Regions from separate parts of the Nocardioides sp. NPDC057577 genome, predicted to be linked through region 2. Evidence: predicted binding sites of a transcription regulator. Region 2 holds the regulator's gene; the other holds the start of a gene.

Region 1 (6,166 bases), on a different contig from region 2:
AGCGGCGGCCTTCTCCGGCTTGTCGGCCACGACGGCCTCGGTGGTGAGGAACAGCGCGGCGATCGACGCGGCGTTCTGCAGCGCCGAGCGGGTCACCTTGGCCGGGTCGATGATGCCCGCGGCCAGCAGGTCGACGTACTCGCCCGTGGCGGCGTTGAGGCCGTGACCCTGCGGGAGGCCGGCGACCTTCTCCGCCACGACGCCGCCCTCGAGGCCGGCGTTGATGGCGATCTGCTTCAGCGGCGCCGAGATGGCGGCCTTGACGATCGAGGCACCGGTGGCCTCGTCGCCGTCGAGCTCGAGCTTCTCGAAGGCAGCAGCAGCGGCCTGGATCAGCGCGACACCACCGCCGGCGAGGATGCCCTCCTCGACAGCAGCCTTGGCGTTGCGGACGGCGTCCTCGATGCGGTGCTTGCGCTCCTTGAGCTCGACCTCGGTGGCCGCGCCGACCTTGATGACGGCCACGCCGCCGGCCAGCTTGGCGAGGCGCTCCTGGAGCTTCTCGCGGTCGTAGTCGGAGTCCGACTTCTCGATCTCGGCGCGGATCTGGTTGACCCGGCCCTCGATCTGACCCTGGTCGCCCGAACCCTCGACGATGGTGGTCTCGTCCTTGGTGATGACGACCTTGCGGGCCTGGCCGAGCAGCTCGATGCCGGCGGTCTCCAGGGAGAGGCCGACCTCCTCGGAGATGACCTGACCACCGGTGAGGATCGCGATGTCCTGCAGCATGGCCTTGCGGCGGTCACCGAAGCCCGGAGCCTTGACGGCGACGGACTTGAAGGTGCCCTTGATCTTGTTGACGACCAGCGTCGAGAGAGCCTCGCCGTCGACGTCCTCGGCCAGGATGACCAGCGGCTTGCCGGTCTGCATGACCTTCTCCAGGACCGGGATCAGGTCCTTGACGCTGGAGATCTTCGAGTTGACGATCAGGATGTACGGGTCGTCGAGGACGGTCTCCATACGCTCCGGGTCGGTCACGAAGTAGGCCGAGATGTAGCCCTTGTCGAAGCGCATACCCTCGGTCAGCTCGAGGTCGAGCCCGAAGGTGTTCGACTCCTCGACGGTGATGACGCCTTCCTTGCCGACCTTGTCCATCGCCTCGGCGATGATCTCGCCGACGGTGGTGTCAGCAGCGGAGATCGAGGCGGTAGCAGCGATCTGCTCCTTGGTCTCGATGTCCTTGGCCTGGGCGAGCAGCTGCTCGGAGACGGCGTCGACGGCCGCCTCGATGCCGCGCTTCAGGCCGGCCGGGTTGGCACCCGCGGCGACGTTGCGCAGGCCCTCGCGGACCAGCGCCTGGGCGAGAACGGTCGCGGTCGTCGTGCCGTCACCGGCGACGTCGTCGGTCTTCTTCGCGACCTCCTTGACCAGCTCGGCACCGATCTTCTCGTAGGGGTCCTCGAGCTCGATCTCCTTGGCGATGGAAACACCATCGTTGGTGATCGTGGGGGCACCCCACTTCTTCTCGAGCACGACGTTGCGGCCCTTGGGACCGAGGGTGACCTTGACGGCGTCGGCGAGGGTGTTGAGACCCTTCTCCAGACCCCGACGGGCCTCCTCGTTGAAAGCGATGAGCTTCGGCATTGCTCCTGCGATCCTTCACTTGGGAAGTTCGTTGGATCCGGTCCGATGGGCTGCCCGCGACGGACGACGCCACTCCCGGCAGAACCCTTCCCTGCCGCTCGCGACGCCTCAACGTCACCGGTCCGGTTGTTGTCACTCTCATGGTAAGAGTGCCAGCCTCATGTTTAGCACTCGACCCCCGAGAGTGCAAGAAAACTCAGACCGGCTTGGCGAGTTCGGCGAACTCCAGATCGTCCCGCAGCGGCAGCCCGAAACGCTCGTCGCCGTAGGGGAACGGCTCCAAACGCCCGGTACGCCGGAACCCCCGCCGCTCGTAGAACGCGATCAGGTCCTCGCGCTGGCGGATCACAGTCATTCGGATCTCGGCCGCGCCCCACGCCTGCGCGATCCGCTCGGCCTCGGCGATCACGGCCTTCCCGACACCGGCGCCCTGCAAGGCCGGCGAGACGGAGAACATGCCGAAATAGACGTACGCCTCGCGCTTCTGGAGCTGGCAACAGGCGACGATCTCGCCGGCACGCTCGACGACCAGGAGCCGGGAGCCGGGTGCCGTGATCACCTCGCGTACGCCCTCGGGGTCCGTCCGCTGGCCGGCGAGCAGGTCGGCCTCGGTGGTCCAGCCGGCGCGGGAGGCGTCGCCGCGGTAGGCGGACTCGATCAGCCCGACCAGGGCCTCCACGTCGGAAAAGGTCGCGTCACGGAAGGTCAGCTCAGGCACGTCGCCGAGGATAGCCGGGGCCAGCGCCCGCTGGTCGAGCCGTGAGGCCGCCTGCGGCCGAGCGTGTCGAGACCAACACAGTCCCATCGATCGCGACAGACGACCGTGTTGGTCTCGACACGGATTCGTTCGTTCCTCACGAATCCGGCTCGACCAGCGGGGAAACGGCTCGACCAGCGGCGCGGCTGTCTTCAGGCGGGTAGATCCGGCAGCGCGGGCCGGCGCAGCCAGGCGTCGAAGAGCGCGGTCAGGTCTCGGCCGCTGACCTCGGCCGCGAGGGCCTCGAAGTCGGCGGTGACGACCGATCCGCCGCTGTGCCGGGCGACCCAGGTGCGCAGGAGCCGGAAGAACGCCTCGTCGCCGACGGTGCGCCGCACGGCGTGCAGGGTGAGTGCTCCACGCTTGTAGACGCGGTCGTCGAACATGTCCGCGGGACCGGGGTCGGCGAGGACCAGATCCTGCGCCAGGGCGGAGAGCCGACGGTGGTGGTGACGGGCGTGCTCGCCGCAGGAGCGGCCCCCGGAGGCGTCGGACCACAGCCACTCGCTGTAACAGGCGAAACCTTCGTGGAGCCAGATGTCGCGCCACTCGCGCAGGGTCACCGCGTTGCCGAACCACTGATGGGCGAGCTCATGGGCCACGAGGCGTACGTCCGACCACTCGCCGGTGAGGTGGTTGCGTCCGAAGGTCGACAGCGACTGCGACTCGAGGGGGATCTCGAGCTCGTCGTCGGTGACCACGACGGAGTAGGAGTCGAACGGGTAGGGCCCGAAGACGGAGGTGAAGTAGGCCATCATCTCCCGCTGGCGCCCGAAGGACGCCTCGAACCCGGCGGTGGCGTCGACCGGGTACGCGGCCCGGATCGGCACCCGTCCGCCCGGCCCTTCGGTCGGCGCGATGTCGACGACCCGGTAGCGCCCGATCTGCACGGTGGCGAGATAGGTCGCCATCGGCTCGGCCTGCCAGTAGCGCCAGGTCTCCCCGCTGCCGCGGCGTACGCGGGAGGTCAGCTCGCCGTTGGAGACGACCGCATAGCCCGGCGCGGTGGTCACGCTGATCGCGTAGCGGGCCTTGTCGGAAGGGCGATCGTTGCACGGGAACCAGGTCGGCGCACCATGCGGCTGACCTGCGACGATGACACCGTCGTCGAGCTCCTCCCAGCCGGCGTCGCCGTGATGGGAGAGCACCACCGGACGGGGCTTGCCGGAGTATCGGACCGTGACCACGAACTCCTCGCCGGCCGCGATCCGCGAGCGGAGGTTCAGCACCAGGCGGTGGTCGTGGTGGGACCACTTGGCCGGTGGGCGGCCGTCGATCGCGACCTTCTGCACCCGCAGGTGGGCGAGGTCGAGGACGACGCGGCTGAGGTCGTCGACGGCGACCGCGCGGATCGTCGCTGTGCCGGCGAGCCGGTTGCCGACCAGGTCGTAGGTGAGCTCGAGGTCGTAGTGGGTCGCGCTCCACGACAGGTCCCCGTGACCTGCGAGGTAGGGGTCCGCTGTGGGGAGCTTCGGCACGGCGGTCATGGTAGAGGCATCCGCTCAGCCGGCCTGGTCCCAGGGACCGATCGGGTTGCCGATCCACAGGGTCTTGTCCGGCAGGCTCTCCCCGCGCATCACCAGCGAGACCGGTCCCACGACCGCATGCCGGCCGATGGCCGCGGCGGGCAGGATCACCGAGTTCGGCCCGAGCGTGGCGCCGCGCCGGAGCACGACCTCGTCGAGGGCCAGGACGCGGTCGTGGAACAGGTGGGTCTGCACGACCGTGCCGGAGTTGACGGTGGCTCCGTCGCCGAGCTCGACGAGGTCGGTCTCGGGGAGCCAGTGGGTCTCGATCCACACACCGCGGCCGATCCTCGCGCCGAGCGCCCGGAACCAGAGGTTGAGCACCGGCGTGCCGGAGACGGCCCCGGTGAACCAGGGCGCGGCGAGCACCTCGACGAAGGTGTCGGCCAGCTCGTTGGCCCACACGAACCAGCTCCACAGCGGGTGCGAGCCGGCCCGGATGCGGCCCACGAGCAGCCACTTCGCCGCCACCGTGATGCCGGCGGCGACGGCTCCGGCGGCCGCGAGCACCGGCCCGGCGACCAGGATCGCGAGCCACAGGTCGACGGCGTCCCAGATCCTGACGAGCACATGGGCCACCCCGGCGTAGAGCAGCACCGCGAGCGTCTGCGGCACCAACCGGGCCAGCTCGACGAGGGCCCGGGCGACCTTGAGCCCGGCCGGCGGGTCGTAGGTGCGCCCCGAGTCGGTCTCGCCGGCCGCCCGGCGCAGCGGAGCCGGCGGCGAACCGAGCCAGCTCTCCCCCTTCTGCGCACGCTTGCGGCGCGGGGCGGCGCTGAGCACGGCGACCAGGGACGCCTTCGGCACCTTGCGACCGGGCGCCGCCATGCCGGAGTTGCCGACGAAGGCCCGCTTGCCGATCTTCACCCGCTCGACCCGCAGCCAGCCTCCGCCGAGCTCGTAGCCGCCGATCAGGGTGTCGTCGGCCAGGAAGCTCTGGTCGTTGACCTGCGTCAGGCCGGGGATCATCAGCACGGTCGAGGCCTCGACGTGCTTGCCGATCTTGGCGCCGAGCGCCCGCAGCCACAGCGGCGTCAGCGTCGAGGAGTAGAGCGGGAAGAGCCAGGTACGGGCCTCGTCGAGCACCTGCATCGTCGACCAGACCGCGACGCCGCCCAGGCTGCGTACAGGATGTACGCCGGGCCTGATCGCCAGACCGGCGAGCCGGACCACGGCCCAGACCAGCGCGGTCAGGGTGAGGAACCCGGCCACGACCGCGACCGGGCTCCAGGCGAGCAGCGGGCCGATGTCGGCGTAGGACGTCGGGACCCCGGCCAGGGCGACGCCGACGACGGTTCCGACGCCGACGGCGACCGCGGGCAGCAGGGCGAGGACGGCGGCCGCGATGCCGTAGAGGAGCATCCAGACCCGGGCCCGTGCCTGGGGCGGCTGCCACGGTCCGCGTGCCTCCCGGGCCGCACGGGCAGCCGGCGAACCCGACCAGAACTCGCCGGCCGGCACCGTGCCGAAGACCGCCGACCCGGGCCCGACCTCGGCGTCGTCGCCGACCCGAGCGCCAGGCAGCAGCGTCGACCGCGCTCCGACCCGGGCTCGTTCGCCCACCTCGACCTCACCCAGATGGAGAACGTCGCCCTCGATCCAGTGGCCCGAGAGGTCGACCTCCTGCTCGATCGAGCAGCCCTTGCCGAGGGTGAGCATCCCGGTGACCGGCGGGAGGCTGTGCAGGTCGACGTTCTTGCCCATCCGCACGCCGAGCAGCCGGGCGTACCAGAGCATCCACGGCGCCCCGGCGAGACCGTGGGCGCCGAGCTCGTCGACGGCGTGCGTCGCCAGCCAGAGCCGGAGATGGACCTTGCCGCCGCGCGGGTGCTCCCCCGGACGTACGCCGTGCAGGATGAGCCGCGCCGCGCCCGCGGCGAGCAGCATCCGGCCGGGCGGGGTCAGGAAGAGCGCGATCGCGGGCACCAGCACCCACCAGCTCAGCGAGGGCAGCCAGGGCGCCCACGGCTGGGCGAGGGTCGTCCCGAGCGCGATCCAGGTCAGCCAGCGCGGTGCCGCGAGGCAGCGCAGCAGGATCGTCGCGACCACCTGAGCGACCTGGGTCTTGAGGCGTACGGCCGGCACCTCGCGCTCGGAGAGCGCGGCCGAGCTGCCCATCTCGTCGATGTAGGCGGCCAGCGCGCCGAGCTTCGGCTGGTCGTAGATGTCGCCGAGCGCGACCTCCGGGAAGCGCTCGCGGATCAGGCTGACCATCTGGGCGGCGGTCAGGCTGCCGCCGCCGAGGTCGAAGAAGTCCGCCGCCGATCCGGTGACCTCGGCGCCGAGGACGTCGTTCCAC
Region 2 (6,166 bases):
CACCGCCGAGACCCCCGCGCTGCCCGGCCTCGACCCGGTCGAGGAGACCCTGGCCGACCTGTGGGCGACCGGCGTGACCCCCGGCAGCCATCCCTTCGCCCATCTCCGTGCCGGCCTGACCGCGGCGGGACTCCCGAAGATCAGCGACCTCCCCACCTCGGACCCCGGCCGACGCATCACCGTCGCCGGCCTGGTCACCCACCGTCAGCGTCCCGGGACCGCAGGCGGCGTCACCTTCATCAACCTCGAGGACGAGACCGGCATGCTCAACGTCGTCTGCTCCGCCGGCCTGTGGAGGAAGCACCGCAAGATCGCCGTCTCCACCTCCGTCATGCTCATTCGCGGCATCCTCGAGCGCAACGACGGAGTGACGAACCTGGTCGCCGACCGCCTCGCCCCGCTCGAGGAGATCCACCCCGAGGCCGCCAGGGCCATCGCCGCCCGCCACCGCTCCCGCGACTTCCACTGACCCTCGCCGAGGCGTCAGCTAGGTCGGCCGAGGCGTCATCCTGGTCGGGCGAGGCGTCAGGTAGGTCGGCCGAGACGTCACGTACGTCGGCCGAGGCGTCAGCTAGGTCGGGCGAGGCGTCAGGTAGGTCGGGCGAGTGGGCAATGGGTGACGTTTCGGTCGACCGGGGTGACGCTTCGGTCGACGTACGTGACGCTTCGGCCGACCGGGGTGACGCTTCGGCCGACGGGGGTGACGCCTCGGCAGGGTCAGGCGGGCGCGCGGAAGAGCTCGAAGGTGGTACGCCGTCGCTGCTCGAAGCCGAGGCCGAGGTAGACCGAGATGGCGCCGGTGTTGGCGACCGAGGCGTGCATCAGGGCACGGGAGCCGCGGGCGTGGATGTCGGCGGTGACCGCGCGGACGAGGCGGCCGGCGAGGCCGCGGCCACGGGCCTCGGGCGCGGTGCAGACGGCGCTGATCTCGATCCATCCGCCTGGGTGCATCCGCTGGCCGGCCATCGCGACGAGGCGGCCCTCGTGGCGCAGCCCGAGATACGTACCCATCGTGTGGGTCGACTTCTCGAACGGCCCCGGTTCGGTGCGGGCGACGAGGTCGAGCATCTCGGGCACGTCGGCGGCACCGAGCACGACCGCCTCGGGGTCAGGTGCGGCCGTGACCCGTGACGTCTCGACGAGCTGTACCCCTTCACCGCCGCCGTCCATCTCCCAGCCCTCGCCGCAGACACCGGCGGCTCCGGTGATCAACGCGGTGCCACCGGGTCCGACCGCTGCGGCCAGGTCGCGCCATGCCTGAGCCGAACCCGGGTCGGAGACGGCAGCGAAGGGCGAGACGTCGGGACGGTAGCGACGAGCGAGCCCCGAGCCCTCGGCGAGCGGGGCGTGCGCACCGGTCAGCGAGTGCCAGACCGGGTTGTCGAGAACATCGTCGAGAAGAAGATCAGGCTGCGAGACGGACACCCCGGAATTTTCTCACCACGGTCCCAGTCACGGTTAACCCTTTTCGACAGGTGGATCCGATAATGGAGTGGTGCCTTCCGCTCTGCCTCCCGGCGACCCCGCCCCCACCGACGGGTCGCTGCCGGCCGAATCGCTGAGCACGCTGGGGGAGAAGGGCCTGGGCTTCTACGTCCACGTCCCGTTCTGCACGGTCAGATGCGGCTACTGCGACTTCAACACCTACACCGCGATCGAGCTGGGCCCCGGGGTGAGCCGGCAGACGTACGCCGACCAGGCCATCGAGGAGGTCAGGCTGGCGCGTCGGGTGCTGGGTGAGCGTGACAAAGAGGTCGACACCGTCTTCTTCGGCGGCGGCACCCCGACGCTCCTCCCGGCCCAGGACCTGACCGGCATCCTGACAACGATCAAGGACGAGTTCGGCCTCGCCGACGACGTCGAGGTGACGACCGAGGCCAACCCCGACTCCGTCGACCTGGACTACCTGAGCACCCTGCGCGAGGGCGGCTTCACCCGGCTCAGCTTCGGCATGCAGTCGGCCGTTCCCCACGTGCTCGAGACCCTCGACCGCACCCACGACCCCGAGCGGGTCCCGATGGTCGTGGAATGGGCCCGCGAGGCGGGCTTCGAGCAGGTCTCCCTCGACCTCATCTACGGCACCCCGGGTGAGTCGGTCGACGACTGGCGGGCCAGCCTGGAGGCCGCGCTGGCCAGCGACCCCGATCACATCTCGGCCTACTCCCTCATTGTCGAGGACGGCACCGCGCTGGCCCGACGAGTCCGAAGGGGCGAGCTCGAGATGCCCGACGAGGACGACCTCGCCGACAAGTACGAGCTGGCCGATGCCACCCTTCGAAAGCACGGTCTGACCTGGTATGAGGTCTCCAACTGGGCCACCGACGAGTCCCAGCGATGCCGTCACAACATGCTCTACTGGCAGGGCGGCGACTGGTGGGGCGTCGGCCCCGGCGCCCACAGCCACGTCGGCGGCACCCGGTGGTGGAACGTCAAGCACCCCAAGGCGTACGCGGACCGCATCAACAGCAACCTGAGCCCCGCGCACGCCCGCGAGATCCTGGCCGAGGAGGACCGGCGGGTCGAGCGTGTCCTTCTCGAGCTGAGACTCGCCGACGGCCTCCCGGCAGACGCCCTCGACGACGAGGGCCGCGCCGCTCTTCCGGAGCAGGTGCGCCGCGGTCTGGTCACCGTCGCCGACGACACGATCCTCCTCACCGAGACCGGCAGACTCCTCGCCGACGCCGTGGTCCGAGACCTGCTCCCCTGAGGAGCACTGAGCATCCCTGAGTCCGGGACCTAGGTCCTGACCGAAGGATCAGGGGTGATCCTGATTGGTAAAGAGCGCCCGACAGGGGAGAGTGGAGCTATGGCAACCACAACTCTTTCCCGTCCCAGCAACGACAAATGGATCGCCGGCGTCTGCGGCGGTCTCGGCGCCCGTTTCGGTATCAACTCGAACCTGATCCGGCTGGCGTTCGTCATCTCCTGCCTGCTCCCCGGACCGCAGTTCATCGTCTACATCGTGCTGTGGATCATCATGCCGAAGCGGTCGGCCTACTGACGACAGGCTCAGACGGGCTCGGTCACGAAGTCGATCAGCTCCTCGACCCGCCCGAGCAGGGCGGGCTCCAGGTCGCCGAAGGAGGTCACCCGTCCGAGGATGTGCTTCCAGGCCCGAGCGATGTCGGCCTGATCGCGGTGGGGCCAGCCCATGTGCTGGCAGATGCCCTTCTTCCACTCGATCGAGCGCGGCACGTTCGGCCAGGCCTCGAGCCCGAGCCTGGCCGGCTTGACCGCCTGCCACACGTCGATGAACGGGTGACCGACGATCAGCACGTGCTCGCCGACCTTGGAGCGCCGGATCGACTCCGCGATCCGGGCCTCCTTGGAACCTTTGACCAGGTGGTCGACGAGCACCCCGACCCGCCGCTCGCGGCTGGGACGGAAGTCGACCAGGTGGTCGGCGAGGTCGTCGACACCGCCCAGGTATTCGACGACGACGCCCTCGATCCGCAGGTCGTCGCCCCAGATCTTCTCGACCAGCTCGGCGTCGTGACGCCCCTCGACGAAGATCCGCGACTCGCGCGCGACCCGGGCCTTGACGTTGTCCACGGCCACCGAGCCCGACGCGGTGCGGGTCGGCTTCGCCGGTGCCGTGCGGGTCACCGGGGGAGTGAGGATGACCGGCTTGCCCTCAAGCCAGAAGCCCGGCCCGAGCGGGAACGTACGCCGCTTGCCCTTCCGGTCCTCCAGGGTCAGCGTGTGCAGGTCACGGTCGATCCGGACGATCTCGCCGACGAAGCGATGTCCTGAGCTTGTCGAAGGGTCGGTCGTCAATAATGCTTCCACCACCGCACCCAGCTCCGCCGGGGTCTCGACGGCACGCCCGTGCTTGGGCTTCTTCCAGTCGCCGGCCAGGACGTCGGAGCCGTAGCGATCGCTCATCCGGAGAACGGTAGTGGAGTCAGCAGCGAGAACCGGTGAGCACGCGCCCGAGCTGCTCGAGAACCTCGTCCGGCGTCGCTGCCGTCTCCGGGAACCGGAAGGTCACGTGGTGGCCGCCGTCGAGCGTGATCCAGGAGACGGCGACGCTCTCGGCGGTGAGGTCGGAGAGACGTACGCCCACGATGTGGCGCGGTCGCAGCCCGAGCCGTGCCGAGAGCGAGCGGCACAGGTCCGCCTGGTGCTCGTCGTTGGCGTGGGCCGTGATGCGGACCAGCAGATCGTCGGCGATCATAGGACTCTCCAGTGGGGCGGAAGCAGTGCAGCGAATGACTCTAAGGTCAGCCTAACCTAAGGCTATCTCGATGGCGAGAGAAGTAACCCGTTCCACAGAGTGGAGCGGCCACCGGAAACTGGTTCCTGTGACCCGAACCGGTAGGATTGGCACTCGCACGGAATGAGTGCCAGGCAGCCAGGACGACAGGAGGGCGCAGATGCAGAACGAACGCAGGCTCTCCGTCCTCCGGGCGATCGTCGAGGACTACGTGAAGACCGAGGAGCCGGTCGGCTCCAAGGCGCTCGTGGAGCGTCACGGTCTGGGTGTCTCCCCGGCGACGGTACGCAACGACATGGCCGCGCTGGAGGAGGAGGGCTACATCACCGCCCCCCACACCAGCGCCGGCCGGGTGCCCACCGACAAGGGCTACCGGCTCTTCGTCGACCGGCTGACCACTGTCAAGCCGATGACCGCGGCCGAGAAGCGGGCGATCGCCGGCTTCCTCGACGGCGCGGTCGACCTCGACGACGTCGTCAGCCGCTCCACCCGGTTGCTCTCCCAGCTGACCCGCCAGGTCGCGGTCGTGCAGTACCCGACCCTGAGCCGCTCGACCGTCCGCCACGTCGAGCTGGTCGCACTGGCCCCGACCAGGCTCCTCCTCGTGCTCATCCTCAGCACCGGCCGGGTCGAGCAGCGACTGCTCGAGGTCGCCGAAGAGGTCTCCGAGGAAACCCTGGCCATGCTGCGCGCGCGGATCAACACCGCGGTCGTCGGTGCCGTCATCGCCGAGGCCGGGGAGGCGCTGCGCACGATCGCCCGGCCGGCCGATGCGCCCGTCGACGCCCCGCAGACGGATACATTGAAGGATGGGCTCGCGGCCGCCGTGGCAGAGGCTCTGATCGAGGCGATGAACGACCACCGCTCCGACGAGCGGATCTCGATCGGCGGCACCAGCAACCTGGCCCGCTTCGGCGACAGCTTCGACACTGCCGTACGCCCGCTCCTGGAGGCCCTGGAGGAGCACGTCGTCCTGCTCAAGCTGATGGGCGAGGCGACCGCGGGCGGGCTGGTCACGGTGCGGATCGGCGCCGAGGGCCCCTACCAGGAGCTGTCGCAGACCAGCGTGGTCGCGACCGGCTACGGACCCGGCGACGAGGCGCTGGCCACGCTCGGCGTGGTCGGGCCGACCCGGATGGACTACCCCGGATCCATGGCGGCGGTGCGCGCGGTGGCGCGCTACCTCTCCCGGATCCTCGACGAGGCTTAAGAAAGAGCAACGAACTTCGATGGCAGGAAGACCGACGTTGGACCCCTATGAGCTCCTCGGTGTCGACAAGGACGCCGACGACGCAACGATCAAGAAGGCCTACCGGAAGCTGGCGCGCCAGTACCACCCGGACGTCAACCCCGACGCCGAGTCGCAGGAGAAGTTCAAGGAGATCTCCCACGCCTACGAGGTGCTGAGCGACCCGCAGAAGCGGGCTGCGTACGACCGCGGTGGCGACCCGTTCGCGGGCGGGTTCGGCGCACAGGGCGCGGGCTTCTCGTTCACCGACATCATGGACGCCTTCTTCGGCGGCGCCGGTGCCGGCACCGGCGGCGCGGGGCGTGGGCCCCGTCCGCGCGTACGTCGCGGGCAGGACGCCCTGATCCGTCTCGACATCGACCTGGCCGAGGCGGCCTTCGGCGTCACCCGCGACCTCAAGGTCGACACCGCGGTCGTCTGTGACACCTGTGGCGGCGAGGGGGCCGCGGAAGGCTCCCACCCGGTCCCGTGCGAGACCTGCCACGGCCAGGGCGAGGTCGCGGTCGTGCAGCGCTCCTTCCTGGGTGAGATCCGTACGCTGCGTCCGTGCTCCGCCTGCAACGGCTTCGGCACCGTCATCCCCGACCCGTGCCGCGACTGCAGCGGCGAGGGCCGGGTGCGCTCCCACCGCACCCTGACGGTCAAGATCCCGCCGGGCGTCGACGACGGCACCCGGGTGCAGCTCGCCGAGCAGGGCGAGA

Evidence for each region. Region 2 encodes HrcA, which represses chaperone genes, less so after heat shock. Its sites were predicted from a motif close to TTGGCACTCGNNNNNNNCGAGTGCCAA; they were not measured.
Region 1: groL (chaperonin GroEL) is a predicted target of HrcA. The motif match lies at 1,714-1,740, and genes of this name have one in related genera.

The regions. Positions count from the first base shown of each region.
Region 1 is NZ_JBHVGB010000016.1:13,096-19,261, forward strand. It holds gene groL (chaperonin GroEL) at 1-1,584, opposite strand, end outside; gene ACFU7D_RS05435 (GNAT family N-acetyltransferase) at 1,781-2,302, opposite strand; gene ACFU7D_RS05440 (M1 family metallopeptidase) at 2,494-3,828, opposite strand; gene ACFU7D_RS05445 (Pls/PosA family non-ribosomal peptide synthetase) at 3,844-6,166, opposite strand, start outside.
Region 2 is NZ_JBHVGB010000008.1:13,421-19,586, reverse strand. It holds gene ACFU7D_RS02935 (error-prone DNA polymerase) at 1-469, shown strand, start outside; gene ACFU7D_RS02930 (GNAT family N-acetyltransferase) at 718-1,425, opposite strand; gene hemW (radical SAM family heme chaperone HemW) at 1,496-2,707, shown strand; gene ACFU7D_RS02920 (PspC domain-containing protein) at 2,807-3,001, shown strand; gene ACFU7D_RS02915 (DUF3097 domain-containing protein) at 3,010-3,885, opposite strand; gene ACFU7D_RS02910 (hypothetical protein) at 3,905-4,177, opposite strand; gene hrcA (heat-inducible transcriptional repressor HrcA) at 4,377-5,426, shown strand; gene dnaJ (molecular chaperone DnaJ) at 5,446-6,166, shown strand, end outside.